2 regions of the Shewanella sp. HL-SH4 genome follow, and region 2 is predicted to be linked to the other one. Evidence: riboswitches for the same ligand, from Rfam matches in the RefSeq annotation. Region 2 holds a riboswitch; the other holds the start of a gene.
The links. A riboswitch is a leader RNA that binds a small molecule or an ion and turns the genes downstream of it on or off. The one in region 2 is predicted to bind lysine.
Positions count from the first base shown of each region.

Region 1 (16,019 bases), 910 kb from region 2:
TGAAGCCAATATCGTTAGCGATCCCCAAGCTCAAGTGAGCACGCCAGCAGCGATAGCGATGGCAAATAGCAGCCAAAACATTTCACAATCACGTCCTAAAAATATTATTGTGATGATTGGTGATGGCATGGGACCTGCTTACACATCAGCCTACCGCTATTATAAAGATAACCCTGAAACAGAAGAAGTTGAGCAAACGGTATTCGATAGACTATTAGTGGGTATGGCAAGTACTTACCCCGCTACCGTAAGTGGCTATGTCACAGACTCTGCCGCGTCAGCAACAGCCTTATCAACCGGCATAAAAAGCTATAACGGTGCTATTAGTGTTGATGTCGAGAAAAGACCCTTAACCACCTTGCTTGAGAAAGCTAAAACACTGGGCTTATCTACTGGTGTAGCCGTTAGTTCACAAGTTAACCACGCGACTCCCGCGGCGTTTTTAACCCATAATGAAAGCCGTAAAAACTATATTGAAATAGCACAAAGCTACCTTGATACTGACGCGGATGTCATTTTGGGTGGCGGACAACGCTACTTTTCAGCCGAGCTACTTAGCCAGTTTACGGCCAAAGGTTATCAGCATATTACTGAGTTTAGTCAGTTAGATACACTCAGCTCACCTAAAGTATTAGGCTTATTTGCAGATGTTCAATTACCTTGGGTTATTGATACTAAGCAAGCACACCATTTAGGCACGTTGACCCAAAAATCACTTGAATTACTGTCACAAAACCCAAATGGTTTTGTGCTGTTAATCGAAGGCAGCTTGATTGATTGGGCTGGACACAGCAACGATATCGCAACCGCGATGGCCGAAATGGATGGCTTTGCCCACAGCATTGAAATTGTTGAACAGTTTGTTCGCCAGCAAAAAGATACCTTAATGATAATCACCGCCGATCATAATACCGGCGGACTGTCAGTTGGCGCTAATGATGAATATGTTTGGAAACCGGCGGTGCTGCATAAAGTAAAAGCCAGCCCTGATGTAATTGCTGCGAAGGCTATTGCAGCACAAGCATGGCAAGCGATTGTCACTAAGCAATTAGGTTTTGAGCCAAATAGTCAAGAATTTACATTACTCAACAACGCACGCATGCAAGGCAATGAAGCCATGGCAATATCACTGCGTAAGTTAATTGATGTTTATTCAAATACCGGTTGGACAACTCTGGGCCACACTGGTGATGACGTGCAAGTTTTTGCTTCAGGCCCTGGTGCTAAGCTATTTTCAGGCCATCAGGACAATACTGATATAGCCAATAAAATATTCAGCTTATTACCAAGCTCAGCTCAGTAAAGCACTATTAACGATTAGCTAAGCCGATATTTCAACCTTGGCTAGCTCAATATATTAAAGCGACATTAGTCGCTTTAATTTTTTAATTATACAAATGATAGTAGGTCAATGTGTTAACTAATCCATCTCAATTATTATTAAGAAACCATCACGAATTTGCAGGCCTTAATATTCTTATCCTCAATTATGAGTCCGATACCTTAGCGCATCAATGTATTGAGAACGCCAAAAACGTGACTGCATTGGCGTTGGATTATAATCACCACTTAACACTATCACCTTATGAAAATGACCGTTTACGCTGTTACTTTGCCCCTAAGTTGCCAGACGCGCAGCTGTTGGAAAAGTTTGATTGTGTGATTGTCTATTTCCCTAAAGCTAAGCCATTAGCGGAATACTTATTTGCCTTAGCAGCCAGCCATCTTGTCGAAGAAGGATTACTGCTGGTTGTGGGTGAAAACAAGGGCGGCATAAAATCGGTAGATAAACTATTACCCGACGCTTTTAGTTCAGCAGTTAAGATAGACAATGCCCGTCACAGCTTGCTATATCGTGCATATCTAACACAAGACGTAGCACCGTTAAAATTAACTGACTGGATGACACAATACACAGTCGACACCCCCCAGGGTGACATTACCATTTGTAATTTAGTCGGTGTTTTTAGCGAGAAAAAACTGGACCTAGGTACTGAATTATTACTGTCTAACTTACCTAAACTGAGTGGTCGAGTATTAGATTTTGGTTGTGGTGCAGGGGTAATATCGGTCGGGCTACTCAAGCAATATCCTGAACTTAATATTGAATGTATCGATATCAATGCAATGGCTTTAGCATCATGTGAGCTCACCTTGGCGGCAAACCACATGCAAGCTAAGGTTTACCCTTCCGATGGTTTTAACCAAATTGAAGGTAAGTTCGACGGGATTATTTCTAACCCCCCGTTCCACGATGGCTTAGATAGAACATTTGCCATAGCACATGCTTTTGTCACCCAAAGTGCGACACGATTGAGTGCTAAAGGAGTGTGGCAAATTGTGGCTAATCGACATTTACCCTATGCCGACAACATAGCCAACACATTTGGCTCAGTTAACGTCCCAGCCGAAAACAATAAGTACAAACTGTACTGTAATAAAAGTAAATAGCCTCAACTCGGATTAAAATATTCGCTCAATAGTCGGTCTATTGCACGTTAATGTAACCCAGTTAACAAAGTAAGCATCTGCTCGGTAAACGATAATCTACCGAACAGATGTTTAATAACATGTCATTAAATCAACATTAGCAAGTCAATGACTATTAAGCTGTGACTTTGATGCTGGATAATTTAGCTAAATTCCGCTAAATTCGAGGTATAGTGATTTTTATATAAACTCGTTTTAACACTCCAATAAAAATAATAAATAAAGGACATTATGTTAGAGCCTTCTGTTGCAGCATTTAATGCTGAAAAATCTAAAGTAGAATTACGGCTTATCCCCAATACTCACGGCCCTATTTCTACCGATGATGTTAATCAGCTTCTTAAACAGCCTGATTTTGCCATGCTGTTTCCTGTCACGCCTGCGATAGACAAAGCGGTTAAAGAAGTGAATGCCCTGTGTGGCCAAAAACCGGGAAATCATGAGCTATTTTTCACTATTGCTGAGCGTAAAGATGGCAGTATTAGCATCAGCATTAGTGATGATAAAATGCAGGCATCAATGAAAATCACTTCCGCATGGGGTGGTAAAGATATTGTATTAGCCGATGTACTCAATAATCTTAAAAACCATAAAATAAAGATGGGCTTAAGTAAGCCTAAAATTATGGCATTACTACAAAGATTAGATATTTTACCACCGGGTGAATTTTGCGAAGGCGAAATTGCCATCGGCAAAGCCCCCATAAACGGCGATCATGCCATTTTAACCCGAAAAGTACCGCTCGCTAGGGAACGCTTATTACAGCCGCAAGAACGCGAAGATGGGACCGTAGACATGCGCAACTTAGGTGCATTAGTTACTGTAAAACCCAATGACGTATTGATGGTAAAACAACCGGCAACCTCTGGTACGGCTGGCTATAATGTGCATGGTGATACATTAAACCAAACACCGGGTAAAGATAAGTTAATGATGCCTGGTAATGGTACGGCCCTACATCCTAGTGACTCTAATAAACTAATAGCAACGGTATCTGGTCAACCGGTCGAAAATAAAAAAGGCATGCAGGTTGATGACGTATTACAGATCACAAATGTCGATGTAAAATACGGCCATGTAAACTTTAAAGGCAGCATATTAATTACCGGTGATGTACATGAAGGTATGCAGGTAAAATCCAGTGGCGACATTACTGTAATGGGTTTTGTTGACTCCGCCAGCCTTGAGGCTGAGGGTGATGTTATCGTCAGCAAAGGGGTTATTGGTCGCTTAATTAAAGAGCACGAGTTCAGTACTAAAATTCATGCCCAAGGACAAATTTGTGCCCAATTCGTTCAATATTCAAATCTCATCGCCGAAGGCGAAATTCTGGTGACCAAGCAGCTTTTACATAGTCATTCTCACTCAGGTAGTACTATTACAGTAAGTGATGCCCAAGGTCGACGTGGAGATCTTGTTGGCGGCAAAGCCACAGCAGCGAAAGGGATACGTGCGGTGGCTTTTGGGGCTACCGCCGGGACGAAAACTGAACTATTCTGCGCCATGCAGCAACAAGAGTTGAAGCAAGAGTTAAAAGTATTCGATGAAAGTGTCAAGCAGCTTGTGGTAGCAGGTCTTGATATTGAAGCAAGACTACGCAAGCTTCCGCCAAAGAAAGACTGGCAAAACGATGCAGGCATGATTGAACAAGTCAAAATGATGCTAGATCAAAAAAATCTTATTGCTGCAGAACGTTTGAAAGAAGAAATTGAATTTGAACAAGTTAAGAATGAAGTAGATGGTTATTACGACCGATATTTTATTCGCGCCGAGAAACACATATTTGCCAATGTTGAATTGCATATTGGTAATGCTCAAAACCGCACCCAGCGTGAACATGGACCGAGCACGGTCAAAAATATTAATGCCGAAATCAGCTTTGATTACAGTCGCTAATGCAACCAACTGATAAGCCTATCAGCACCATTATAAATTGGCCTGCCATCGTGTTGCTGCATCAATACGATGACCTCGCCTATATTGCCGATCAATCAGCTTGGCAAGAATATCTTGATCATGAGGCAGCTAATCTAGTTGCTGAAGATAAGCTCATTGATAGCACAGGACAATGCTGGCTAATGACTGAATCTATTAAGCAGCACACATTAACATCCAGCACGCCAATCAGCCTTGAGCAATTTATTACCATAGTGCAGCGATTCGCACAATTACAAGGACAGTGTTGCAGCAGTAAATTAATCTTCTCAAACTTTCAACAGGGCTTTGCAATCATTGAGCAATTAGATTGATTAAGCTAGATTGATTGAGCAATTGATTGAGCTATTGTCAGGCCTCTGGCAAAATAGCGACAATTTTACTGAGTAAGTTTGAGAGTGTGCATGGAGTTATTAAATATTGAGTGTCTTGGTAAACGGCTACGTTTAGAAGGCTCAATGGCCGGTTGGCAACAGCTATATTGGGACAACCAGTTGGTGTCACAAAAATCAGCTTCCCCCAATAACCAAGCGTTTCACATTCATCAGTTTGAATTGACCTCACAATCAACCCGCCCACTCTCAACTCCATCGGCTAAGCAACACACCGACGGTTTAGAAAATAGTGCGCTAGATGATGTCATAATTGATAACATTCAGACCAATGCGATTCCAGTAAGGCTTGAAGTCGATGTTAAATGGCAGCCTTTTTATCTTGAATACTGCGTGTTAGTTGACGAAGAGCAAATCTGCCAAGGTCAACGTACAACCAAAGACATTGAACAACAAGTACCAGAAATTCCTGCACCTAAAGCTAATAAAATCAGTATGATCGGCTTAGCATCATTAGGATTCAAATTACTAAAAAGCGCTAAAGTGGTCAAAGCCTTATTAGCCGGAGCCAGTGTTGCTGCTTATTCGTGGCTATTCTCTATTGAATTCGCCCTCGCCTTAATTGCCTGTCTAGTATTCCATGAATATGGCCACATTAGAGCTATGAAGCACTTTGGCATGAAAACCAAGGGCATCTATTTAATCCCCTTTATGGGCGGTCTAGCCTTAAGCGATGAGCGCATTAACACTCGCTGGCAAGATGTGGTCATCTCCATAATGGGTCCCACATTTGGCTTGTTTTTGTCTATCGCTTGCTTGGTAGCTTACTGGGTCACGGGCAATGTTTTTTTTGCCGGCTTAGCCGCCTTTAACGCGTTACTCAACCTGTTTAATCTATTGCCTATTTTGCCATTAGATGGTGGCCATATTTTAAAAAGTATCAGCTTTTCGATGAATAGCGTCACAGGGTTAATCGCCTGTGTTGCCGGAGCCGCTATTGGGGTATTTATCAGTTACAGCTTAGGCTTAGCTTTGTTGGGTTTCTTATTATTAATTGGTAGTTTAGAGATTGTGTTCGAGTGGCGCGGTCGTCATCAAAGTCATTTATTACCGCTAGACCGATATGGTCAAATATTTTCGGCAATTTGGTACTTGCTAACGGTTAGTGCATTAATTGGTATTATTTGGGTTATAGCGGGCACAGGTGATGATATGTTGCGGATGCCACTAGAGATTCTAAAAAGCTAGTTGATTTGAAGTGAGCTTGAGGTGTGTTTAAAATTTGTTGAAACTGCCTCAACTCACTTTTTGAAAACGTCCAATTATCTTCAAACGGCTTTTATGTTTATTCGAAAACAGGACGAAAAAAGCTACGTTCATAACTTAAAATACACATTGTATCTTCGGCATATTTAAAAGCAATCATGCAATCTTTATCCATAAGAGACTTCTCACGATACATTTCGTAAGTAGCCAAACTAGGGAATGAAAATAAAGCTAAAGCCTTGTTATTAGCACCTTCTGAAGGCAAAAAATAACCGTGATGATTACCACCAAATTTATTGACTAACGGGATCCAAAGTTTTGCATAATACTCAAATTCTTTAAGCTTATATGGATCGACTACATAATTTAAATAACACGTGACCAAGTGAATTACTCCATATAAATGTGGTTAATGTATACGAGGCAGTAGAATAACTCTAACAACCAAATTCATTGAAAAACAAGTTTTCTGAAATCAATCCTAAGCTTTTATTACGATGCTATGCGATGTATTTCTAGCCTTTCAATATGATCTTTCTTAAAAATAGTCACTCTAAAGAATCAACTCTACACTCAGACATTCCTAGCTGTTGACTAAAATATCAAATGAAACAGCCAACGATTCTAAGTTCTTTGCAATGCAAAGTTACATGGTATTTAACGCCTTGCGCATTTGCTTTGCAATAAAAATGGGGATGGTTTGATATACCATAAAGAATCCAAAAAATATTAAAAAAGTACAAAACGTTAGCCAATATAAATCTAAATAGTCAAAATTCTTTATTTGAAGAATTTAGCAAGCCTTCCATGGCTGTCAGAAACATCAAAGCTCAAACAAATTGGTCATCACTTTATACAACTCAGTCCCTTGATGAACAGACGCCGAGGCGAAGTGCAAAATAGGCACGCAGTCTTTATCTAAACTCAGCGGTGTAACCGCTTTGTCTGAACCGTATAAATCCAACCTCAGCATATTGACTAAAGATTGCCCTGCTGCCAATGGCTCACCGACTGTGGCGCAATACTCAACCATGCCAGATTGCGGAGCATGAAACTTTTTATAATCTTTTAGATAACAGCCATAACGCGACAGTTTTGCAGGTTCAATAGCTTGTTTAATCACCCCACGATGGCTTAAATAAGCCAAAATACCATTGGCATCGACTAAAGCATCTGCCATATCAATCCGCTCTTGGCTAGCCAGCTCAAGGGTAAACGCTGCCACTGGCACATCAAAATGACGGCCTTTACTCGCGGCATAATCGGTTAGTTGCCACCAGGGACAAAACGCAGCCTCATCCATGGCGCCGCCAAAACTGTTAGGTATGATCAAACTGTATGGAATAGAGAAAAACTTAGCTGAGTCGAGATCATACTCAGGACAATACAGATGCTTACAGGATTTAGGCCCTGTATGTAAATCAAGCACGATATCGGCTTGATGAGCCAATGACTGCAAACTCACCGCTAATCTATGACCTGTAGTGATGCCCCAAGGCTGTTGTAGCTTGGTGTGACAAGCCTCAATTAGTGTTGCCTTAAACGATTTAATCAGCTCATCATTAGGTAAATCTTGATGCTGTTCATACCAGGCAGCTATGTCGATTTTATGTTCTAAGTACTCACGGTTCCAATTAACACCGGTTATTGGGTCAAATCGGCCTAGGGTAAACTCACCACTTTTTTGATTAATACCCAGCGGGTTGGCTAAAGGAGCAAGCACAATATCCCCTAAAACCTCAAGCTCTTCTAACAAGGTCATTAGTTGATAAATTACCGCATTACCTTGCACTTCAGCACCGTGCACGTTGGCTTGAACGTATACGGTCGGTGCGCTGCTGTCGATGCCTTTAAAAGTGAATAAAGGCACATCAAGGGATTGCCCAGCAGCGAGTTCACCTACATTCAGTGATGTGCGCAATGCTTTAGTCATCATTTGCTTTGTCATAGGTTACTCGAAAAGATTTTGATGTAATGCTTTAACAACGTCTGCCGCTTGAGTTTCATCAATTAATACACATAAATTATGCGGGCTAGCACCCTGGCATATCATACGGACATTGTATTTTTCTAATACTTGAAATACTCGGCTACAAATACCGGCTGTAGAAGCAATTCTGTTACCAATAATCGCCACTAAGGCTAAGTTATCTTCCACTCTTACCCGACAATGTTGTGATAACTCTTGCAATAACGATTCACTTAATAAGCCCTGGCCGCTTGAGTCAGAGCCTGTTTTATCTAATGTTAGCGCCACGTTCACTTCTGAGGTGGTGATCAAATCTACCGAGATTTTATGGCGCGCTAATGTAGCAAAGGTTTCAGCTAAAAAACCCTGGGCGTGAAGCATTTGTAAGCTATGCAGATTTAATAAGGTTTGGTCACGGCGTAATGCCACCGCGCGGTAAACTGGCGTATCTTCTACTTGATGACGGATCCAGGTTCCACCCGCTTCAGGGTCTTTACTTGAACCGACAAACACCTGAATTTTCTGGCGAACAGCTGGAAGTATCGTTGCTGGATGCAATACTTTTGCACCAAAAGTGGCCATTTCAGCGGCTTCATTAAAACTGATTTCAGCAATCGGGCGGGCATTTGGGGCTAAACGTGGGTCTGTGGTGTAAATGCCAGCAACATCGGTCCAAATTTCTACCGCATGGGCAGATAAAGCTTCAGCTAATAAAGCGGCTGAATAATCACTGCCACCACGACCTAATGTTGTGGTGCGGCCCTGTTCATCGGCCCCAATAAATCCCTGAGTAACAATAATACTGGTGCTTAATAGCGGTTGTAAAAAATCACTCGATAAATGAGCAATTTGTTCAATTTGAGGTTCGGCACGACCAAAATGGCTATCGGTACGAAGCACCTGGCGTACATCAAAAGCCTGGGAAGATGCGCCCTTTTCACGGATAACAGCAGAGAATAATACCGACGAACAATGCTCTCCCATAGACAGCAGCTCATCCATAGCCGCTTTACTGCGATCAAGAATTAATGATTCACTTAACACAGACATACGGCTTAAAAGCTTATCAATTTGCGCAGCTATGTCCTGTGGCTGGCTCAATTCATCAATAATACGATATTGGATTTGGGCAACTTGTTTAAGCAAGCTTAGACGACGTTCGTCGTTGACATTAGCACTGGTAAGTTCAACTAATAAGTTGGTTACACCGCTAGATGCACTGACCACCACTAAACGGGTATTAGGATTAGATAAAACGATATCAGCACAACGACTCATCGCTGAGAAATCAGCAACAGAGGTTCCGCCAAACTTGGCTGCAACTAATTGATTTAACGACATATAATACACTCCGAACTAAACTTCGTTCGAAGAGCCTGGTGCAAAGATAACGCACCCTTAAAGAAGGGAAACAGCAATCACCACCAGAAGCTCTCCACCAAATAACAGGTGACAATCGCTAGGATTCAACCTAAGCGACCGATAAATAAGTTAACCAAATCTTATTGTATCTCGGCGTTAATCTCCCTCATAAGCTGTCATGGGAATTGGTCTTCCTCAAGCTTACTACCTAGTTAACGCTCCTCTTCTGTGCCTCCCTAAGGAGGGACCAGCAAAATAACAATAAACCTAGGGTTAAGTCAATGCGCAAGATTGCAAGTTGAGTAAAAATAAACAAATGCATTATTTGCAGTAACGTACAATGAGGATTTGGCAGTAAAAAAGCGATTAGATGTGGTTTTGGGTAAGTTATGGGCATGATAAAGATGACATTGTAAATGCAGAATGCAAATAGTGAGGTAAACAGAGCTTTAATACAAAATCAGTCGTTGGTATTAGCTCATCACACTCATTTGTTAAATTTATTGTCCCAATTAAAAATTAACAAATGAAAATAAAGCAGTTTAACAACATTCAGGGAAATCACTGACTAAACGTAAACGTTGATTAAAGGCCCCCATTTGCACCTCACTTTTGTGCTGATCAAAGCAGGCTACAAGCGATAACAAGCCTTGATTAACATAGTAAATTGCATGTTGCTTAAACTCTCGACCTAACTCAACAGCTTGATTTTTATCAATAAAAACAGCCCAACTTTTTTCAACATGTGACAAATCAGGTGCTACCCCCATTAAGCAACGGTAAGGGCTTTGATATTGAAGGATTTTTAGTTGCAGTTCACGATCTAACAGGCGGTTTTGACTTGGGGTAAGTAAGCACCCTAATGGGTTATGAGCAGTAATAATAGCGAAAGAAAAATCAGGTGATAATGACTGGGTTAGCAAAAAGTGCGTTTTTTGATAGTCCTGCCACACAGTATCGATAACATTTTGCATAATAAATCCCACTAAATAAGCCCAAAAGAGTGTAGCAGAAAGAATTTAATAGCGAAAGAAATGTAAATTTAACAGCAACAAAATATAAATTTAACCGTTTTAAATCAATTAACTAAGCATAATCACACTCATTTTTTATACTTAATAAATTATTTTTTTTAACATTTCATTTGTTAACAAATGCAAATAAAGGGTACAATAGCCGTCACTTACTGATTGATCGTCACAAAAAGCAGCTTTTAAGGCAAATTTTTACGATTAATACTATTAAGCTAAGACTTTACCGCCGTAAAATTACTGTCATATTGTTAGGTGTCTGTTTAAAAATTTCATTTTAGTTATGTCTAAATAGGAACTTTTAACTATCTTTAGGTTCACAGTCTACAGCGGTACGTATTGTTGCCATGATGAAAGGTTTTTTAAGTCTTAGTAAAACTCACTCTAAGCTATTGCTTAAAATAGCAATTAAAAACATTAGAGAATAAGAGAGTGTTTAAATTCAAGGCAGACAATGTTAAACACCAATAATCCAGAATTTCTAACGTATGCAGTTAAGCGTACGTAAACACTAGCCCAATGCTAGATAACAAATTTTATTAATTTTTAGGTAATTTTATTATGCAAAATCCACATATTTTAATTGTTGAAGACGAAGCTGTAACCCGTAATACCCTACGTAGCATATTTGAAGCTGAAGGTTATGTTGTTACTGAAGCTAATGATGGCGCTGAAATGCACAAAGCCATGCTTGAAAATAAAATTAACCTCGTGGTGATGGACATCAACCTACCAGGTAAAAATGGTTTGTTATTAGCGCGCGAACTTCGTGAAATCAACAATATCGGCTTAATTTTCCTAACCGGTCGTGATAACGAAGTTGATAAAATTTTAGGACTAGAAATTGGTGCTGATGATTACATCACTAAGCCATTTAACCCACGCGAATTAACCATTCGTGCGCGTAACTTATTAACTCGTGTAAACAGTGCCGTCACTGAGAGCGAAGAGAAAGGGTCTGTTGAATACTACCGTTTCAATGACTGGAGCTTAGAGATTAATAGCCGCTCATTAGTTAATCCACAGGGTGAATCTTACAAGTTACCACGCAGTGAATTCCGTGCCATGCTTCACTTTGTAGAAAACCCGGGCAAAATATTAACCCGTGCAGATCTACTAATGAAAATGACTGGCCGTGAGCTTAAGCCACATGATCGTACTGTTGATGTCACCATTCGTCGTATTCGTAAGCACTTTGAAAGCTTAGCTGATACGCCTGAAATCATCGCGACCATCCACGGTGAAGGCTATCGTTTTTGTGGTCACTTAGAAGATTAATTATCGACCATCACATATGGTACGATAAAATAAAACCGAGCCTATGCTCGGTTTTTTTATATCTGAGGTTATTTTATGGTATGAATTAGGCGAGTTGATTTACCCCCCTATTCTGATAATTTAAAGTTTATATAATTTGATTCCGTTATGCCCCATGCCTAATATACTGCTATCTACCGTTAACGAACATTAAATGGATTAATCCATCATGGCCAATAAGTTACTGTTACTGACGCGCGAAAATGAAATTTATCGAGAGTTAATAACCCAATGCAACTTACCCGATTTAGTCATCTTAAATAACGAGTCAGACAGTATTATTGAAGCCGATATTTGGTTTGCCGAACCCGCTCTTGCTGCACCATTAATTAGTCAGGCTAAAAATTTACGTTGGCTGCAATCAACCTTCGCGGGTGTAGATAAACTTGTCATGCCAACACTGAGACGTGATTATCTACTGACGAATGTTAGAGGTATTTTTGGCTCGTTAATGAGTGAGTATCTATTTGGTTATTTACTTGCTCACCAGCGTGAGCACCTTAAGTATAAACAGCAACAGCAGCAAAAAAATTGGTTACCAGGAGGTTATAGAACGCTGCAGGGTCAAAATCTACTGCTACTTGGCACAGGCTCAATAGCACAACATATTGCAGCAACAGCGAAGCATTTTGGGATGACAGTAACAGGGATAAATCGATTAGGTACTGTAGCCTATGGATTTGATCGGGTCGATAGTATTGATAACTTAGCTCAACACCTCAGTCAAGCCGATGTAGTGGCCAGTATTTTACCTAATACCCCCTACACCGATAATATTCTCGACCAGCAAAACTTAAGCTTACTAAAACCAGAAGCCATCATTTTCAATTTAGGACGTGGCAATGTGCTCGATTTAGATGCACTCACAGTTCAATTAAATCAAACACCAAATCAACAGGCTATTTTGGACGTATTTAGTCAAGAACCCTTGCCTAAAACGCACCCAATTTGGTCATGTGCTAATGCTATTATTACTCCTCATATCGCTGCACCGAGCTTCCCCGAGCAAATTGTTGCGCTATTTAGCAGCAATTATCAGTTATGGCAAAATCAACAACCATTAAATTTTATTGTCGATTTTGATAAAGGCTATTAAAGATCAGTAGCTTAATTTAACACCTTATATTGCAGACAGTATAAAAACAATAAATGTCGTATTTTTATCCAAAAAGTTATTGCCAATGATAACCGTTTTCATTTAGAATTAGATTCATCCAAGGGAATGACTATATTGATATCCCTTTTTCATCTGAGTTCTAGAGGCTAATATGTACGTTTGTCTTTGTCATGCAATTACAGATAAGCAAATTAAAGAAGCAGTTCGCCAAGGCGATTGCTCGTTAGCTGATGTTAGAAAACGTTTAGGCGTCGCGGATCAATGTGGTAAATGTGCCAGAATGGCAAGCCAGATTATTAGCACTCAATTAGAGTTCGAGCCAAACTTCTACGAAGTGGCCTAAACCACAAGATTATTTAAAGCCCCTGATTCAATAAAAATGCAGCCAGATGGCTGCATTTTTTATTTATATCATCTTATTTCGATAATAATTTATCACTTCCATATTTCAATCCATCCAGCTAAAAGAATAGCGGTGTCGAATGTTCAGACTCTTTGATAATTAATGGATTGTACTGCCAGACCTGATTAATTATATCTGCCGTTAATACTTCACTAGGGCTGCCATCTCCCACAACAATCCCTTGATTCAAAATCACTAATCTATCCGCATAACGAGAAGCGAGATTAAGATCATGCAATACCACAATAACTGAGTAGTTATGATCCAGCGCTAACGATCTCGACAAAGCTAACACCCTATGTTGCTGCGCTAAATCTAACGCAGAGGTCGGTTCATCTAACAGTAAAATAGGAGAACTGCCAGCTTGAGCAAGCTGAGCCAATACTCGTGCTAGTTGCACCCGCTGTTTCTCACCCCCTGAAAGCGTTGGGTAGCGTCGATCTTTCAGCGCTGACAAAGCCACTTTATCTAATTGTTGAACGACTAAAATATCACCCTCTTGTTGACTTAGTGTCAGTGGATATAACCCCATTTGAACCACTTCAAATACCTTAAAAGGAAACGTCAATGAGGCATGTTGTGGCAATACAGCTAATGACTTGGCCAGTTGCGCACGATCCCAATCCTTAAGCGAGCGCCCTAGAACAGATATCTGCCCGCTAGCTAAAGAGACTTCTTGGCATAAGCTCTTTAATAAAGTTGATTTACCAGCCCCATTTGGCCCGAGTAAAGCGGTCACCTGCCCTGAATGTAGCTCAAGATTAATATCTTGAAGGACGGTTTTTTTAGCTATATTAACTGATAAATTGGTCATGCTCACAGTCACGGTTCGCGCATTAGCCTTAGCATTAGTATTTGCCGATACCGCATTAGACGGTGAAGGTTTCATCGTTAAATTTTTCAGCATATCACCCTAACTTATTACGCTGTTTAAGAAGCAGAACAATAAAGAATGGCGCGCCGAGTAAAGCGGTAACTAGCCCGACCGGCAGCTCAGATGGCGCTACGATTGAGCGAGCCCCTATATCAGCAATGACTAACAAGGCGGCGCCTAGAATAGCGCTTAAAGGTAATAATAAACGATGATCCGGGCCAATCAGCATTCTGACTAAATGCGGCACAACCAAACCAATAAAGCCAATAATCCCTGTTGCAGCGACAGCAATTCCCACCCCTATTGCACACAGTACAATTAGCTTAAATTTGAGTTTATCGACATCTAAACCTAAATGGCGTGCTTCAGCTTCACCGAGTAATAATGCATTAAGTGCCTTAGCATTTTGATTAAACTGCCAACTGATGACGGCTAATGCGACTAAACTCAGGATCACATAATGCCACTGCGCACCGGCAACTGAGCCCATTTGCCACAGGGTTAAATCACGTAACGCCATGTCACTGGCCATATAAGTCAGTACACCAATACCTGCACCAGCTAAAGCGGCAACCGCAACGCCAGAAAGCAGCAGTAAAACGACAGAAGTACCACTAGGGCTGGACGCCAATCGATACACCACTAAAGTGGTCAGTAACCCAGCACAAAAAGCACTGAAAGCCACTAGGTATTCGCCGCCATGTGGAAATAGCACAATACAAATAGCTGCACCTAAAGCGGCGCCGGATGACACACCAATAATGCCAGGGTCAGCTAAAGGATTACCAAACAAGCCCTGCATGACGGCCCCGCATTGAGCAAGCGTTGCCCCAACAGCAAGTGCTAGTAAGGTACGTGGTAAACGCACATTATTAATCACTAGCTGCTCATGTGGCGCAACACTGGTAAAGTCTTGTTGGGTAGCCCAATTCACCATAGCGTTGAAACTGGTCATCGGACTAATTTGTAACGGCCCAATGCTGACAGATAACAGACTGGTAACCACCAATGCAGTAAATAGACAAGGGCAAAGCCAGCGTTGATTTTCCATGGAATTCCTTAGTAAAGTCGACTTTTACTATGCCTGTTATGAACGCTTTTTCATCATAATAAAATCGCTAACCAGTTTATCCGCCGCCACTATGGCACTTAAGCCCAGCCCACCCAGTAATGCTTGAGATGGCAGACTGCTAACTTGATTATGCTCACCCGCTGGGGTGTGTTTAAGTAAAGGCATGGCTTGAAGCAGTTCATTAGCGGGATCGATTGACTCAGTGTCACTGCGGTTTGAAATAAGAATCACATCAGGCTGGAGCGCTAAAATCCCTTCCTGTGAAACACTTTTGTAGCCGTCAAAGCCTGCAATATTTTGTCCACCTGCTAAGTTGATAATAATGTCAGCAGCGGTGCCATTACCGCCGACACGAGCGGGCCTGTCGGGTTGTAATAATAAAAATAGTACTTTAGGTGCCTCGCCTAATTGGGCTATTTGCTGCTGTTTAGCATTCAATCGACTAAATGAAAGTACAATTTCTTCTTTTAACTCAACCGCCTGCGCCTTACGGGACAGTAACTCTCCTATTTGATCAACATGACTTAGCAGCTCAGCCTCAGTCTCTGCACTAGGTAAACTCACCACCTTAACGTTTGCGCTACTCAGTACCTCAAGCGTACTGTTAGGCCCCATGGCATCTGAGCCGATGAGTAAACTCGGTGAGAGTGCCAAAATGCCTTCCGCAGACAACATTCGGTGATAACCCAGCTTTGCTACAGAATCTAGCGCAGCGGGTATATGACTTGTAGAGTCGACACCCACTAACTCATTACCAGCGTCTAAAGCTAACACAAGTTCGGTGATGCCAGCGCCAGCGCTGACAACCCGATTTTCAGCGATTGCAGCTTGGCTAAAAATAGCTGCTTGTC
Region 1 covers NZ_CP195037.1:1,498,949-1,514,967, forward strand. Annotated here, with positions in the region: gene ACRWQL_RS07470 (alkaline phosphatase) at 59-1,303, shown strand; gene ACRWQL_RS07475 (methyltransferase) at 1,414-2,451, shown strand; gene ACRWQL_RS07480 (DUF342 domain-containing protein) at 2,722-4,386, shown strand; gene ACRWQL_RS07485 (DUF4144 family protein) at 4,386-4,739, shown strand; gene ACRWQL_RS07490 (site-2 protease family protein) at 4,830-6,005, shown strand; gene ACRWQL_RS07495 (NIPSNAP family protein) at 6,103-6,408, opposite strand; gene ACRWQL_RS07500 (succinylglutamate desuccinylase/aspartoacylase family protein) at 6,847-7,971, opposite strand; gene lysC (lysine-sensitive aspartokinase 3) at 7,975-9,333, opposite strand; lysine riboswitch at 9,413-9,588, opposite strand; gene ACRWQL_RS07510 (DUF3293 domain-containing protein) at 9,897-10,328, opposite strand; gene arcA (two-component system response regulator ArcA) at 10,947-11,663, shown strand; gene ACRWQL_RS07520 (D-2-hydroxyacid dehydrogenase) at 11,872-12,798, shown strand; gene ACRWQL_RS07525 (bacterioferritin-associated ferredoxin) at 12,971-13,162, shown strand; gene ACRWQL_RS07530 (heme ABC transporter ATP-binding protein) at 13,281-14,129, opposite strand; gene ACRWQL_RS07535 (FecCD family ABC transporter permease) at 14,131-15,147, opposite strand; gene ACRWQL_RS07540 (heme/hemin ABC transporter substrate-binding protein) at 15,184-16,019, opposite strand, start outside.
Region 1: it holds a riboswitch for lysine, as region 2 does, so the genes downstream of both, lysC (lysine-sensitive aspartokinase 3) here and ACRWQL_RS03540 (Na+/H+ antiporter NhaC family protein) in region 2, are expected to answer to the same signal.

Region 2 (16,019 bases):
AAGAACTTGTCGAAAAATTAAAAAACGAAGCGAAGGTGATCTAATATGACCATTTTAGTTTTAGCTGAACACGATAATGTGCATTTAAAAGCCGACACAGCCAAAGTGGTTGCAGCGGCTACTGCAATTGGTGGTGATATTCACATTTTAGTGGCGGGAGCTCAATGTAGTGAAGCGGCCAAAATGGCGCAAACATTAGCTGGCGTTAATAAAGTCATTGTGGCTGACTCAGCTGTATATGCTAACCAATTAGCCGAAAACTTAGCTAAGTTAATTTTGAGTATGTCTGCAGACTATTCACATATTTTATCCGCAGCCTCAAGCGTAGGTAAAGACACGTTACCGCGTGTTGCTGCCTTATTAGATGTGGCGCAAATATCTGAAGTGATTGACGTAGAAAGCGCAGATACATTTATACGTCCAATATATGCAGGTAATGCATTAGCGACAGTCAAAAGCTTAGATGATAAAAAAGTCATGACAGTACGTTCAAGTGCATTTGATGCGGTTGCTTCAACTGGCAGTGCTGAATTAGCCAATATTGACGAAGTGATTAATGCGCGTACTGAGTTTGTATCACAAAGCTTAACTGAGTCAGTTCGTCCTGAATTAGGTAATGCTGGTATTATTGTCTCTGGTGGTCGTGGAATGGGTAGCGGTGAAAACTTTGCTATTCTAGAGCAACTAGCGGACAAGTTAGGTGCCGCTGTTGGGGCTTCGCGCGCCGCAGTTGATGCGGGTTTTGTCCCTAACGATTTACAGGTCGGTCAAACAGGTAAAATTGTTGCTCCTGATTTGTATATTGCAGTCGGTATTTCTGGCGCAATTCAGCACCTTGCGGGTATGAAAGATTCTAAAGTAATTGTCGCGATCAACAAAGATCCTGAAGCACCAATTTTTCAAGTAGCTGATTATGGACTAGAAGCTGATTTATTTGTGGCTATTCCGGCACTGAATAATTTGTTGTAAATGTGATTTGTGTCACAATATTCGGCCGTAGGGTGGTAACCTTACGGCCGCTATGTTTTTATGTGCTCGCATTTTTACCCTTTAAGTAGAGGTGCATTAAATAATAGTAAAGGTAAGTAGGGTGATGCCTGTGATTTACCTTGAAAGGATTTAATGCCGAAGTTGCTATTGATATCGGTCAATACAGCTGGTGTTGTCGCCAAATAGGTGCAGCACTGCCATAGTATTTTTTGTCGGGATGACAAAGATAAATTACTATGGAGCGCTACTGATAGGACAGGTGTCTCTAAGGTATAACATTACCTTACACCGGTTCAGTCGCCTCCATTCATACATACTCGATGAATAAATAATGAACGTACTTAGTCATGCCGATTCGGCACTATCTTTACTTCCACCTCTTGTTGCCATTGTTCTGGCTATTATCACCCGTAAAGTATTACTGTCCCTTGGGGTGGGGATTGTGGTCGGCGCATTATTACTTACTCAGTTCTCTTTAGGGGATAGTAGTCTATTTTTGCTCAACACAGTCCAAGGGCTGGTTTGGAGTGATGGCGCGCTAAATAGCTGGAATTTACAAATCTTAGGTTTCTTAGTCATGCTAGGCATGATAACCGCTTTAATAACCGTTAGTGGCGCAGCCAGGGCGTTCGCTGATTGGGCTAAAGGGCATATTCGCAGTAAACGTGATGCCAAGTTAATGACCATCTTTTTAGGCTGCGTGGTGTTTATCGATGATTATTTTAACAGTTTAGTTGTCGGCTCAATTTCAAAACCCATTACCGACAGATACCATATCTCGCGTGCAAAATTAGCTTATTTATTAGATTCTACAGCGGCTCCCATTTGCGTTATTTCACCAATTTCAAGCTGGGGGGCCTACATTATCGCCTTGATTGGTGGCATTTTAACCGCGCATGGCTTTACTGAATCAGGTCATTTGAGTGTGTTTGTCCAAATGATCCCGATGAATTTTTATGCCATATTCGCGTTACTGTTATTATTATGTGTTGCCTTGTTCGGTCTTGATGTTGGCCCTATGCGGCAACATGAATTAAATGCCAAAAAAGGTGAGCTTTATGATGAATCTAAAGGCCTTCCCCCTGGTGCAAACGCTGACCTGCCTGAAGCAGATACGGGGAAAGTAATTGGTTTATTTTTACCTATTTTGACATTAATCGTTGCCACAGTTTACTTTATGATAACTAGCGGTGCAGATGTGCTTGCAGCCGATGGTAAAGTCTTTACTATTTTAGGCGCTTTTGAAAATACTCAAGTGAGCCAATCACTATTTTATGGATCAGTCATTGGTTTTAGTATTACGTTAATTTTAGCTTTTATTCAAAAGTTAGAGATGGGGATGATTTTTAAAGGTGTGGTTACTGGTGCGCGTTCAATGTTACCCGCTATCTATATATTATTGTTTGCCTGGTCTATTGCTGGTGTGATTGGTCAGCTAGAAACCGGTAAATATATGGCAAGTTTAGTTACAGGTTCAATTCCTTTTGAGCTTTTACCTGTGGTGTTATTTATTCTTGCAGGCATTACCGCTTTTTCAACCGGCACAAGCTGGGGTACTTTCGGCATTATGTTGCCAATTGCTGCCGATATGGCAATGGGAAGCGACTCAAATATGATGTTACCTATGCTGTCAGCTGTGCTTGCTGGTGCTGTTTTTGGTGATCATTGTTCACCTATATCCGACACCACTATTTTGTCATCGACAGGGGCCAGTTGTCATCATATAGACCATGTTATCACTCAGCTACCTTATGCCTTAATTGTCGCGCTTATCAGTATCGTTGGCTATACAGTACTTGGCGTTACTGGCTCATTAATCAGTGGTTTAGTCGCCTGTAGCCTGGTATTTGTGATAAGCATATTAGCGTTAGCTTTTTATGCGCGTCGCTAGCCGTTAATCATTTATCGTTAACATTTATGATTAATAATGCCGCTCAATCGTTATTAAGCGGCATTATTATTTGTGGTTAATGGTCATATCAAAGTAGAATTTAGTAAAGCAACAATATTGGACATTATTTTGGCGCAACTGTATTTTTATTATTCGTCGATGAACGCGGGTAAATCGACCTCATTATTACAATCTTCTTATAATTATCGCGAGCGTGGCATGCACACGTTAGTTATGACAGCATCAATTGACGATCGCTATGGCGTTGGCATTGTTGCATCACGAATTGGTATACAAACTGATGCGCAAGTGTTCGCCAGTGGCGATGATTTGAGTGATATTATTGGTCAATCACATCAACAGAAACATATTCATTGTGTACTTGTCGATGAGAGCCAATTTTTGTCAAAAGCACAGGTTAAGCAGCTGACTCATGTGGTGGATAATTTAAATATCCCTGTATTGTGTTATGGGCTGCGAAGTGACTTCCAAGGTGAGCTATTTACTGGTAGCCAATATTTATTAGCTTGGGCTGACAAATTAGTTGAGCTAAAGACGATTTGCCATTGTGGTCGCAAAGCCAATATGGTGGTTCGTTTAGATGGTGATGGCAAACCAATGAAAGAAGGTGAGCAAGTGGCGATAGGCGGCAATGAAACCTATGAATCGGTTTGCCGTAAGCACTTTAGAGAGTTTTTATGGGATTAACCCAGCTAAGCTAGTATGATGAAAATGTCACTTTAAAAATCTAATCTTAAAGTGACATTTGATTATAACGATACTAATTACCACAATATCATTTCACTTATCTCTTTGAGCATTCACTTCTATCTCTAAGTATTAAATACCTAGCGCACTTAATGTCGTCTTTAACACTCAAATGCTTTAGTTCTCAAAAACTATAACTTAAACCGTTCAACAGATGCGGTTAATGAATGGGCTAATTGATTTAATTCCTGGCTTCGCTTCGCCATTGCTGAGGACTCTTCTGCATTATGTTCAGCAGACTCTGCTGTTTCAGCCATAGTATGCTCAATTTGCTCACTAAAACTGACCTGTTCATGTGCCGCATGATTAATACTTTGACTCATTTTATCTATGGTTAACAGCGCCGACTCAATATGTTCGATGGCATCATGAAGTGCCTGGCTTTGTTCAACACATTGGTTAGCTTGGGTTTGTCCTTGGGTAATCGCTTTCACCGCATTTGTGGTTTCATGCTGCAGAGCATCTATCATGGTTTGAATTTCAGCGGTAGATGATTGCGTTCTTGAGGCAAGGGATCTTACTTCATCGGCGACTACGGCAAAGCCTCTGCCGTGTTCTCCCGCTCGTGCAGCTTCAATTGCCGCATTTAAGGCCAATAGATTAGTTTGGTCTGCAATAGCGCTGATAGTAACTAATATTCCACCAATGTTATCGCTGTTTTTACTTAGGCTATTCATGATGTTAACCGAGTCAATTAACCCAGTTGATAACTGTTCAATTCGACCACGGTTATCATCAGCAATACCTTTGACATGCTTGCCTTGTTCCGAAGCTAGGCTTATCTGGCTAGCCGACTCATTTGTCTGCTTATTCACTAAATTCGAACTTTGATGAATGTGTTCTGCGAGTTGTTTCGCTTGATTGATTTGATGAATTTGACTATTGGCTGCATCAGCAATTTTCTGACCCTGATTTTGTGAGTTAATTGCCGATTCATCTAATAGATGTGCATCGCGGCTAATATCTCGTAATAGTGAAGTTAAATCATCTGATAGCTTGTTGATATTGTCCATCAACTCGCCAAACTCATCATCGTTACGCTTTGTGAGACGTTTAGATAAATCTCCACTAGCAATACGAGACAAAGCATGATTAACCGCTCTAAGTGGGCCTAGCATGGCTTTAGAGGTAAAATAGTAAATGATAATAGCAAGTACGATGAATATTAACGCTAACGCAATCGCTAAGGTTTGTGCCGTGCTTATTTCATCGGATGCGACGTTTTTAAAGTCGTTAAAACGTTGATCTGCTAAAATCATTAACTTGCTTAGCTCGGCAAAGCTTGAGTCGAAATATTGATTTGATTGACTATATGCCATATCAGCCTGTTGGATTACCTCAACCACTTTACGCTGACTTTCATATAGCGTGCCCGGTGTATCGAGTAAGGCTTTCATTTGCTCGAATTGTTCAGCAAAAATAGCTAACAAATCATCTGCTGGCAGGGTTGCAGTTTGCTGTTTTAAAAATTGAAAATTAGTCTCAATACTATTAACCATCATTAAGATATCTTGCTGGTGATTATTGACATTCTGTAAATCTGTAAATCGAGCAACTTCACCTATGATATTACCCATATTATAGATGGTATCGTCTAATCGAGTGCCTGTCCCTATAACCTCTGCCAATAAATTGTCTTGATCGCCTGCATCTATTATCTCTAAATCGATCATACTATTACTGGCGGTATCTTTTATTTTTTGAAACCTTTGATACTGCTTTTTATAATCTGCACGCGCCTGTTCAATGGTTAATTTTGCATTGAACATAGTTTCACTTTGCTTGATGTATTGTGAGTATTGTTGCGTCACATTATCTAGAGCCTGTTTCATTTTAGGTTGATCAGCGACTTTATTTGATAAGTCCTTAAAGGTTATTGAGTATTCATTTTGTAACAGCTTAAATCGAGCAAAGCTGCTACTAATATTGTCATTTCCCGTCTGTGAAAAGGCTAAACTACCTGTTTTGGCCATTTTGAGTAAGCTTAATTGAAGTGCATTACTTTGTGTTTGAACAGGAACGGCTAAGATTTCGATGTTAGTGTTAGCTGTTTGGATTTGTGTTAGCGAACGATAAAAGAAGCTACTTCCTGCAAGAAGCAACACACCAATCGTCGCAAAGCCCAAGGCAATTTTTTGTTTGATTGTTAGCTCAAGCAAGTTCATTTGAGGTCCCTTTCTAAATAATGGCAATAGCAATTTTTCATTATAATTATATGCTTTTAAATAAGATTAAGCCGTTTCAGTGTAGTCAATATAATCAATGGTTAATACATTTTATGGCAAATAAATAAGTGATTTAATAGCAGCCTTTTAGGTCATATTGAACGATGAAGATAACTTATATCGGCAAAGGTTAAATTAAGTGTAGTGCTTTTATTTTGTATACGGGATAATTCTTTATGTTTTCCACTATTTAGCAAATTAATATGCAGCAAATACTGATCAGGCAGCAAGGCGCTGTCACTCCCTCAAAAATCGTCTGTATTGGGCGAAATTATGTCGAACATATTTATGAGTTAGGCAATGATATCCCCGACGATATGGTGGTATTTTTAAAACCCAATAGCGCAATAAGTGCTGAGTTAATTAGTTTTCATCAAGAAACTATTCACTATGAAGCTGAGTTATGCTTTTTAGTCGAAAATGGACGTTTTAGCGCGGTAGGCATTGGGCTGGATTTAACCAAACGTCAATTACAGAGCCAGTTAAAGTCCAAAGGGTTGCCATGGGAGCGGGCTAAAGCATTTAATGGATCGGCGATATTGAGTGACTTTATGCCGATAAGTGCGAGTAACCAAGAATGGTGTTTTAGTTTGACGATAAATGATCAACTCGCCCAGTTAGGGCATAGTCAGTTAATGATGTATTCACCCGCACAAATCTTTAATGAGCTGGCTTCATTTATTACCTTAGAAGATGGGGATGTCGTCATGACAGGTACGCCAAAAGGCGTGGGGCAGGTTATTGCTGGAACCGTGTTTAAGTTAACGCTGTGGCAGGGGATTGAGTACCACTCAGATCAGCAGTTATTATATGATATTAGTCATTCCGTACCACTTATAACCCAGCAGTGGCAGGCTATTTAGTGATTAAGGACAAGTATGTTAAATATCAAGCAAATTTATCAATTAACCCAGCACCTTTTTACGCAACGTAAGGTAAGGGATCCCGCTTCTGAGTGTGAGCTTTTTAAACCAGAAAGTATCGATGACGCTTTTGCTGTCCAGCAGCAGATGATTGAATTGTCCGGTAATGCTGTAGCTGGGTGGAAGTGTTTAGTGCCGTTAGATAATGGACAACTTATATTTGCCCCGATTATTGCAACAGCAGTTAATCAACAAGCTTGTTGTACAATCATTGCTAGCCAAAAAGGTGATGAAGCCGTTGGGTTAATTGAACCGGAAATCGCATTTGTTTTAGGTCAAGACTTCGATGCTAATCAAGAATACAGCATTGAAAAAATTGATAGTGGCATACGTGCGACTCATATGGCATTAGAATTAATTCAAGGACGGTTTAGTACTGATTATTCTGCCAGTTACTTCGAAAAGCTGGCTGATGGCTTAAGTAATCAAGGGCTGTATTTAGGGCCAGAAATTGACAAAGCATTAGCCTATCAAGCTAGTAAGGTTAACATCACCGTTAGCCATCAAGATGAAATACGGTCGTTTAACGGGATTCATCCGTGTGACCTGCCGCAAAATCCAGTTTATTGGTTAGTTAATTATTTAACATCTAAGGGCATTAGCCTTAAAAAAGGCCAAGCCATTATTACAGGGTCATACTGTGGCGTGATCAAAGTCCCTATGGACACCTTGGTTAAATTTCAATATCAAGGATTAGGTGAGATGCAACTGAAATTCATAATGCAGCATGAGCTAGCATGAAGTTTGAATGTAAAATAAGTATCAGTAAATGCTTATAATTTCAAAATGTATCGAATATTTACATGTGCAATAAAATGGATGTTTGTTCGTGTTTGAGTAGCTTATCAACAACAAGCATGAACGAGTTATCCATCAGTCGTTTTATTTCACCATTTGGAATATGTTGTTCAGTTGATTGATTAAAATAAACCGACACCCAATGCTTTTTATCCATATGATAACCGGGGGTGATAGACGAGAAAATATCACATAATGCAATGGCTTCATCAGGATCACACTTAAGGTTTATCATTAAAGCATCGTTGTTCCAGCCAATTAAGGCAAACATTTTATTTTTGACTTTAAATACATGTGTGCCTGGCCCAAAGGGAAATGTTTCAACCGCTTCGGGTTTGGCAAGCAAGTATGCTCTTAACGTGTCAAAATCCATTGTGGCTCCCATGTGATAGACTAAGAAGTCAGTTAAACCACAATATCATTTATTATTGATTAACTGACTTATTATTGGAAAATTACTCATGTACAAGGTAAATATTATAAGGCTTTCAGCCTATAAAGGTTCATCTTTTATGGTTTTAGGGCTAAAACCTTATCAATATCTGCGGCACTGTGGCGATTAGGAAGTTGTTCCCAGGCTTCTCCCCAACTGCGGTTAACTATTCTTCCACGTTGAACGGCCGGACGTTGTTCAACAGCTTTTGCCCAACGCATCACATTTTTATAGCTGTTTACGTCTAAAAACTCTGCTGCATTATAAATATTCCCTAGCACTAAATTACCGTACCATGGCCAAATCGCTATGTCAGCAATAGAGTATTCCTCGCCAGCAATAAATGAATCCTTGGCAAGTTGTTTATCTAATAGGTCTAATTGGCGTTTTACTTCCATTGAAAAACGATTAATAGGATACTCAAACTTTTCTGGGGCGTAAGCATAAAAATGTCCAAAACCACCGCCAAGATAAGGCGCTGCTCCTTGTAACCAAAATAGCCAGTTCATGACTTTAGTGCGGGCTGCTATGTCGGTCGGAATAAGATAACTAAATTTGTCGGCCAAATATAATAAAATTCCACCTGATTCAAATACGTTTATGGCTTCAGTGCTTGAGTTATCAACTAACGCTGGAATTTTTGAGTTGGGGTTAACATTAACAAATCCAGAAGAAAACTGATTACCTTCACCTATATTAATAATATGTGCATCATACTCAGCCGCATTTATCCCCGCAGCAAGCAACTCTTCAAGCATAATAGTGACTTTCTGGCCGTTAGGCGTTGCTAATGAATAAAGTTGTAACGCATGTTCACCAACCGATAAAGCTTGCACATGACGGGCACCGGAATCAGGGCGATTGATATTGGCCCATTGGCCGCCATTTTCACTGTCCATTGTCCATACTTTTGGAGGGGTATATTCATTTGTCATGATAAATCCTTAAATAGTGTCAATTCGGTATATGACATAGCGCAAGTGTTATAACTGGGATATTGGGCGCTTGTGATGAAATTAAACCCTAAGGGTAAATTTGAAATAGCAGCGTAAGTTATGGTTTAAGGTAAAACAGTCTAAGTTATCTCAATAACTATATTTCTAATCACCTAAACTTGCTAACACCTCAGCTTCTGCATTACGAAGTAACTTATCAAGTTCACCACTCTGTTTCATGGTTTTGATTACGGCATCTAGCCTAGGCACTAATGCAGCATGCTTTTGATTAACGTAATGATATAAGTCCAGTGTGGCTAAGGCTGGCGGTAATGCCTTAACGTAATCGATGTTTAATTTCTTAATCGCGTATAAACCGTCAGATGTATTGGTGAGTGCGATGCTAGAAGGACTATCATGCAGAGCAAGCATCATAGTTTGAGTATTATTGTAATCAAATACGTTTCTTAAATCAGCGGTAATGATATTAGTGTGCTTAACGCCCCTGACTTTTAGTAAGTTATACTTAGATAAATCAGCCTGAGATGTTAATACAATGTGATTATCTTTGTGCACAAATGCCATAGTCTCTAATTGATAGTAAGGAGTGGGTATACGGATCAAGTTGGGATTTTCTTTACCATAACTCCAAATTCGCATTATTTCGCCGTCTTTATGGCCTGACGCTGCTTCACGTTGTGCGCGCTTCCCCGGCATCGGCACTATGCTAATGGTTAATCCCAGTTTTGAATAAATGACAGGCAATACTTTTGCGCCGACCTGCTGTTCAAATAAGGAGTCTATAGAGGCAAACTGATAATCTTCAGTTTGAGCAAAACTTACGCCGCAAAATACTATCGCAGCAAGGGCTAACATAAAACGATACTTCATTGATAACCTTGAGTTTCTGTTTTTATTATGTAAGGCATATTAATATGCAAAACGTTTATGTACTTTTAATATTATAGTGTTTGTTAGTAAAAATGTAGACCGAGGTTAGATATATTTTATTTCAACCATTGTTTAATGAATGTTATTTATTTTAAAACACGGTAACTCAAGCTTGTGCCAATTCAGGCAATAAAAAAGGCGCTAAAGGCGCCTTTAATCATTAAAAAAATGCACTTTACTCATATTACATCAAGGATACTGCTTCCATATCAAGCTCGATATCAGTACAGCCTTTTGCGCAATAAATACCCGGTGCTTTTTCGCTGGGTTTGGCTTTATGAGTATTTGGCGGTAACAATAATGTCAGTGGTTTATTACACTCACTGCAAGTTGCACTATTGCCCTTTAACATCCGCTTAATCAAATTTTTATGCTGATTAAAAGACGCTAATGTTGTGCCATTTACCGCTGAGAAATCCAGTTTTTGCGTTTCACTCATAGCCGTTACCTAATTTAATTGTCAGTCGCTTCCTTTTAAAAGAGACTGACATTACTGATACTTTTATTGATACCAGCTTGCTATCCAAGTGGTTAACTATTTCACCAGATCCTGTGGGCGCCAGCGTTGTAATTCAACGGGAACTGCCACACCTTGGGCGGTAAGTAAGTTAACTCGGGCTTGGTATGCGGCGCCATGCATCATGTGTTTAGCTAAGTCTACCGCATTTCGCTTAGTATAATCATCTAAATAACTGCCTTTAGCCCATTCATTGAACGCGCCTAGTGAAGGACCTGCCCAAATTTGGTAGTCCATTTCACGGCCCACTTCACCAGTGTTAGACCAGCGGCTAGATAACCCTAAATACCAGCGGAAAATCAATGCCATTTTTCGTTTTGGATTATCTTTAGCGCGCTCAATTTGTTTCGGGTCACGTTCATTAAAATGTGCGACTGTACCAGCCCAAATATCTTCTAAACTTGAGCGGAACACTTGTTTTTCAAGCTTTTCACGCTCATCAACAGGGATGGCTTCGATAGAATCATAGCGAGTATAAAGCTCATACAGTTTGTTGGCGCGCATCGGAAACAAGGTGCCGCGTTTTACCACTTGCAGCTTAACGCCCATCTCAAACATATCTGCCGCTGGTGCCATAGTCACATCGGCCATTTCGGTGGTAGCCAAAAGTTTACGTGTATATTCACTCGCGCCAGCTTCAACACAAGCCTGGTTGATTGAGCCGGTCACAATGAACGCTGCGCCCATGTTAAATGTCGCCAGCGCAGCATCGGGTGTACCCACACCGCCACCACAACCGACACGGATCGGTGTTTTGTATTGATATTGCGCTTGGACTTTGTCTTTAAGTGCCAAAATAGTCGGCAATAACGTCACCAAAGGACGATTGTCGGTATGGCCGCCAGAATCGGCTTCTGCAGTAATGTCATCAGCCATCGGCACAAGTAGCGCTAGTGCCATTTGTTCTGGGGTAATTAAGCCTTCATCAACCAGTTTTTGGAGCATTTTTTCAGGAGCCGGCTCCATAAATTTAATCGCCACTTCGGTGCGGCTAATTTTAGCTATCACTTTATTGGCGATATTAATCTCGCCATTTGCATCACGGCTTAATCCGGCGGCGCGGTAGTACACAATTTGTGGGGTTAAGCCTAAAAAGGCTGATGCCTCAACGGTACGCACTTTGTGCTTTAAAAATAATTCCACACTGCCGCGCTCTAATGCGGGCTCGCTTGGGCTGTGGATTAAGTTAAACATATACGGGCCGTTTGGCAGCGCCGCTTGAATGCGGCTAATAGCTTGTTCAACCCGTGATGGAATAAGACCTGCTGCACCAAATGAGCATAAAATACCTGCCTGGCCTAAGGCTATCACTAACTCTTCAGAGGCAATGCCATTGGCCATAGCACCTGCATAATAGGCGTATTTAACCCCGTGAACACGACGGAAGTTACTGTCACCTAAGCTTTGGGTGCCAAGGGCTGGGGCAAACGCACTCACCGGTAAGTTTTGGTTATTTGCCGTTAACGCATCATTTTGCTCAGTAATCACCTGAGCATGTTGAGCCACACCCAACCCTTTCTCAGGGTGATTAATTAAATAGCATGCCTGTGACAAATCTTTTAGTTTTTTGCCAATAGTAGCAAGGTCAAAATTGGCATCGTTTGAATCTACTATCCAAGGCCATGGTGAAAGCTTTTCGTTATGCACTTGTGTTGTCATTATTATTCCTTTTGGGCCTAAGCTTCTTCAATACAGATTGCGATGTCTTTGACTTCATAAATACGCAGACCATCTTTGCTAAGATTTGCATCGCCTATGATGATGCGTTTGCCGTCTTCATCTTTTACTGCGCTGATATGCACATCGAGTGACATTTGTTTGTTTAATGGGTTAATTTGACCACGATATTTCCATTTAATGTCCGACAGAATTTGGCCAAATTTCGGGTTAGTGAAACCTTTACCTAAGTCTGTGCTGATGGCGTAAGTTTGCATTAACTCAATCACGGCTTCAACACCTAATGAGCCCGGCATTACCGGATCTTGATGGAAGTGGAATTGGAAGAACCAATCACTTGGATCAATAGTGCGTGACGCAGCAAGATATCCTTTACCGTAGTTGCCGCCTGTGTTCACAATTTCCGCTTTGTCGATAAAGTTAAGTTGGCCGCCCGCTAGTCGATAATGCGGCTGACTGGCTGGCGCATTAAATACCCGTGAAGTTTTATCGAGTAAATTGACGCTAATGTCAGCAGCAACATTATTGTCGATATGCCAAGGCTGAGTAATTCTACCGTTATCGATACCAAGCTGGTTTTTAAGCGCATCACCTTTAAAGTAACCAAAAACCGCGCTACCAGTATAAAACGGCTCGTTATCAACGCTGAGTTCAAAGGTAAAGCTTTGAATAATATTGCTGCCAGCAATAACCGTTGATAACAACTTTGAATCGTTGACGATAGTTTTACCGCGTAAATCTACATGGCGCAGTAATTTGCCGCCGCCATCTAGGTTACGGAAAAACAGCTCTTGCCCTGGGAAGCCTAGGGTGGTGCCCATGTAACCAGAAATAAAGCCATTGGGTTGTAATGATATTTCCATTAGTACCGAATACGGCATAACTGCTTGATGACTGTTTTTGGCAAAATACCAGGCATCTGCAGGCACTTCGTATTCAGCAATACAAGAAGAAGGTTTTTTCAGCTCACCGCGTTTACCGTTAATTTCAACGACGCGAGTGGTTAGCTGTAAATCACCACAGGGAGTACGTGGTGGAATTAAGCCGCGGTAAATGCTGAACTCTGGGCCGAAACATTTTTCAATGTTACCGGTGGCAAATTCAAACATATGATAAGGCGTAAATGGCACTGTATCAGGTACGCGGTTGGCATATTTAGAATCAGCTGCCACTGTAGGTGCTTCAACGTGCTTAAGCGGAATAACCCCTTTATTGGTTGGCGCACTTAAATCCGGCACTTGTGCCATCAATGGCGCTTTATTTACGGGGATATTCGCACTCGTGGCCGCTGAAGATAAAAGCGGGTAAAGAGTACATTCGCTTTCTTCTTTAATCATTACGCCTAAGTTTTGGAAATCGACCACTACTTTGCCATTAAGCAAAATATCAATGTTCGCCTTTGCATATGGGCGAGGGCTTGTGCCAATTTCAGTGACTTCCATACGATAAGTTAATGTCCCATGTTGCGGTAATACTTGTCCGCGACAACGTACTTTTTGCGAAGCATTTTCAAGTGGTTGGAAACGACCATTACTCACTTGTGTGTGCATGCCGATATGCAACATAAAGAACTGTAATAACTGACCACAGCCTTCGGCCATTAATGATCCAGCCATGACCTGATCGCCTTGGAAGTGGCATGGGAAATACCAGTGATCCGGTGCCAATTGTTTATGGCCTTCAATTAAGCCTAAGCCCCAAGCACCGCCACGGACATCTAACTTGCTCACTTGCTCAATCATTAAGAATTTTTCAGAGGCGAAACATAACGATGGCTGTAATCCATTTTCTAGCTGGTGGCTAACATGGGCGCCGCCAAAACAGCTACCGATATCGCCATTGAGTAAATGATGAATTTGACCATAGTTAAACGCTGTTTGAGCACAATGTAGCAGTGGTTCAAAACGCGGCTTATTAGGATTGTTCATCACGCTAAGACGGTTTTTGATTTCATCTTCAGTGTGAATTACGCCTTTTCCGTCTGCGAGTTCTTTATCAGTAAAGAAGCCTGCACAGCCGCCATCCATTTTGAGGATCATCTTATCGCCAACGAAACATTCGTAAGAGAAGAAGAACAGTAGCGTGTCGCCATTGCTAGCAAAGTTATTGATTTTAATATCGTAACGCAGAGTGTCGCCGCCGCGAGGTAAATCAGCCAAGAAAGTCAGGGTACAATCTAATAAGCGATAAACACGCTCGCCTTTATTTTCAAAGTCGATGCCTAAATAGCTGATCAGCATCAAGTCACATTGACCAGATTCCACCGCAACTGCCCAAGGGATTTGACCATCGACTAAATAAGGGGCATCCACTGGGATGTCATATTCAGTGGTCATTGAACAGGGCTTATATTGGTTCATGGTCGCATCAAGCTTGGTGACGCGTGATACCAATAAATAGTCAGTGGTAGGCAGACGTACGCGACGTTTATAGCCGTCAATAATGGCGTAATCTTGACCAAATACCTTGGCGATATCCCCTTCGGCATATTCCACTAAATCTGCGTAATTCCAAATGCACGGTTTATCCGCTGGAATTGGGGCTGTGTAGGCGGGAACCTTAGCATGATTGGGTGTTAATGCCGTTTGTGGCACAGGTTGGGCTAATACGTTTACCGCTTGAGCTTGCTGTTGTAAAGGTTGAGCAAGTACAGGGTTTGATGGGTAAGTATTTTGCTGGACGTTGGCCTGAGCTAACTGCTGCTTTAGTAAGGTATCGGCCACTTTAAGGCCCGCATCACGGCTTTTTAAAAATGCCAAATGTGCTTGTTGCGCTAGCCACTGGTTTTGCTGAAAAGCATTTAAATGGGCTGGTGGCAGACTCTGGGTAAATGCAGAGTTTGCTGAATTTAGTGCTGGAGAAGCCGGTTTTAGATTAGGCATAATAGTGTGTGTCGTCTCTGTTGAGGGCGCATTTTTTGTTGTCGATAGCGTGTTTGTCATAGGAACGACTGTGACGGATGTCGCTGCCTTTGCTTGCGGAGCAATATGGGCGCATTTAGCTTTAATGCTGTCAATTGATGCTATTGGTGTATCGATAATATGCTGGTAAATATCTCGTCCACCAAGGCTGACTTGCTTGATTAAACTTAATTTGCTGCCAGTCGCGATTGTGTGCGATAGCTGCTGTGCAAGGGGCGCACTCAAACGATGTGTTAGCGCTTGTTGCTGTGGCTGAGATACCGATAACTCAATGTTTGAACACTTGTTTTCACTTACCGTGACGATTTTAGCACTAACATGGTTAGCACTTGTATTAGCCGCATTAACGCCATCACTGACATTAAACTGACTCATCTTAATCAAAGCGTGCAGCATACTGGCCATGCCGGATGCCGCAAAACTGTGTCCCATTAAATCTTGCGCTTGGGTTAGCATTGTTGTGCCAGATGCTAATTGGCTAAACAATGCTTGGCCAGTAACATCAAAACGGCTTTCAGGAGATTGATTAAGTTCAATCAAATTAGCCGACTTAGCAAACACGTTAGCACTGATATTATTGGCGGAATAGTGGCTACTAAATTGCAAACTGTCGATACTGGCGTAACTCTTGTCAGTTAAGCTGGTATTGGCCGTTTTTGTCTGCAATACAATTGCTCCAGCACCTTCGCCAACATGCCAAGTGCTATTAGCAATATCGCTTGCCTGAATACCTGATGCAGATAAACAGCCATTTTTAAGCAGCATATTTTCAATACTACCCGACAAATCTACTGCCGCTATGATCACAGCGTCTAGTGGCTCTTGAATTGAGCCTAAAGCAAACAGATTTTGTGCCACATCAATACAGCGACTCACAGATTGCTCGCCTGCTGAAATAGTAAAGGCCGGACCATTAAAGTCCCACAATGATGAAATCCGCGACGCCATAATATTGCCAATAAAACTGGTGTACTGATTCAGCTTGGCGGC
Region 2 covers NZ_CP195037.1:593,371-609,389, reverse strand. Annotated here, with positions in the region: gene ACRWQL_RS03550 (electron transfer flavoprotein subunit beta/FixA family protein) at 1-44, shown strand, start outside; gene ACRWQL_RS03545 (electron transfer flavoprotein subunit alpha/FixB family protein) at 46-969, shown strand; lysine riboswitch at 1,048-1,245, shown strand; gene ACRWQL_RS03540 (Na+/H+ antiporter NhaC family protein) at 1,322-2,881, shown strand; gene ACRWQL_RS03535 (thymidine kinase) at 3,011-3,589, shown strand; gene ACRWQL_RS03530 (methyl-accepting chemotaxis protein) at 3,781-5,814, opposite strand; gene ACRWQL_RS03525 (fumarylacetoacetate hydrolase family protein) at 6,078-6,737, shown strand; gene ACRWQL_RS03520 (hypothetical protein) at 6,753-7,538, shown strand; gene ACRWQL_RS03515 (MmcQ/YjbR family DNA-binding protein) at 7,597-7,968, opposite strand; gene yghU (glutathione-dependent disulfide-bond oxidoreductase) at 8,106-8,963, opposite strand; gene ACRWQL_RS03505 (substrate-binding periplasmic protein) at 9,129-9,854, opposite strand; gene ACRWQL_RS03500 (hypothetical protein) at 10,099-10,353, opposite strand; gene pfaD (eicosapentaenoate synthase subunit PfaD) at 10,450-12,090, opposite strand; gene ACRWQL_RS03490 (beta-ketoacyl synthase N-terminal-like domain-containing protein) at 12,108-16,019, opposite strand, start outside.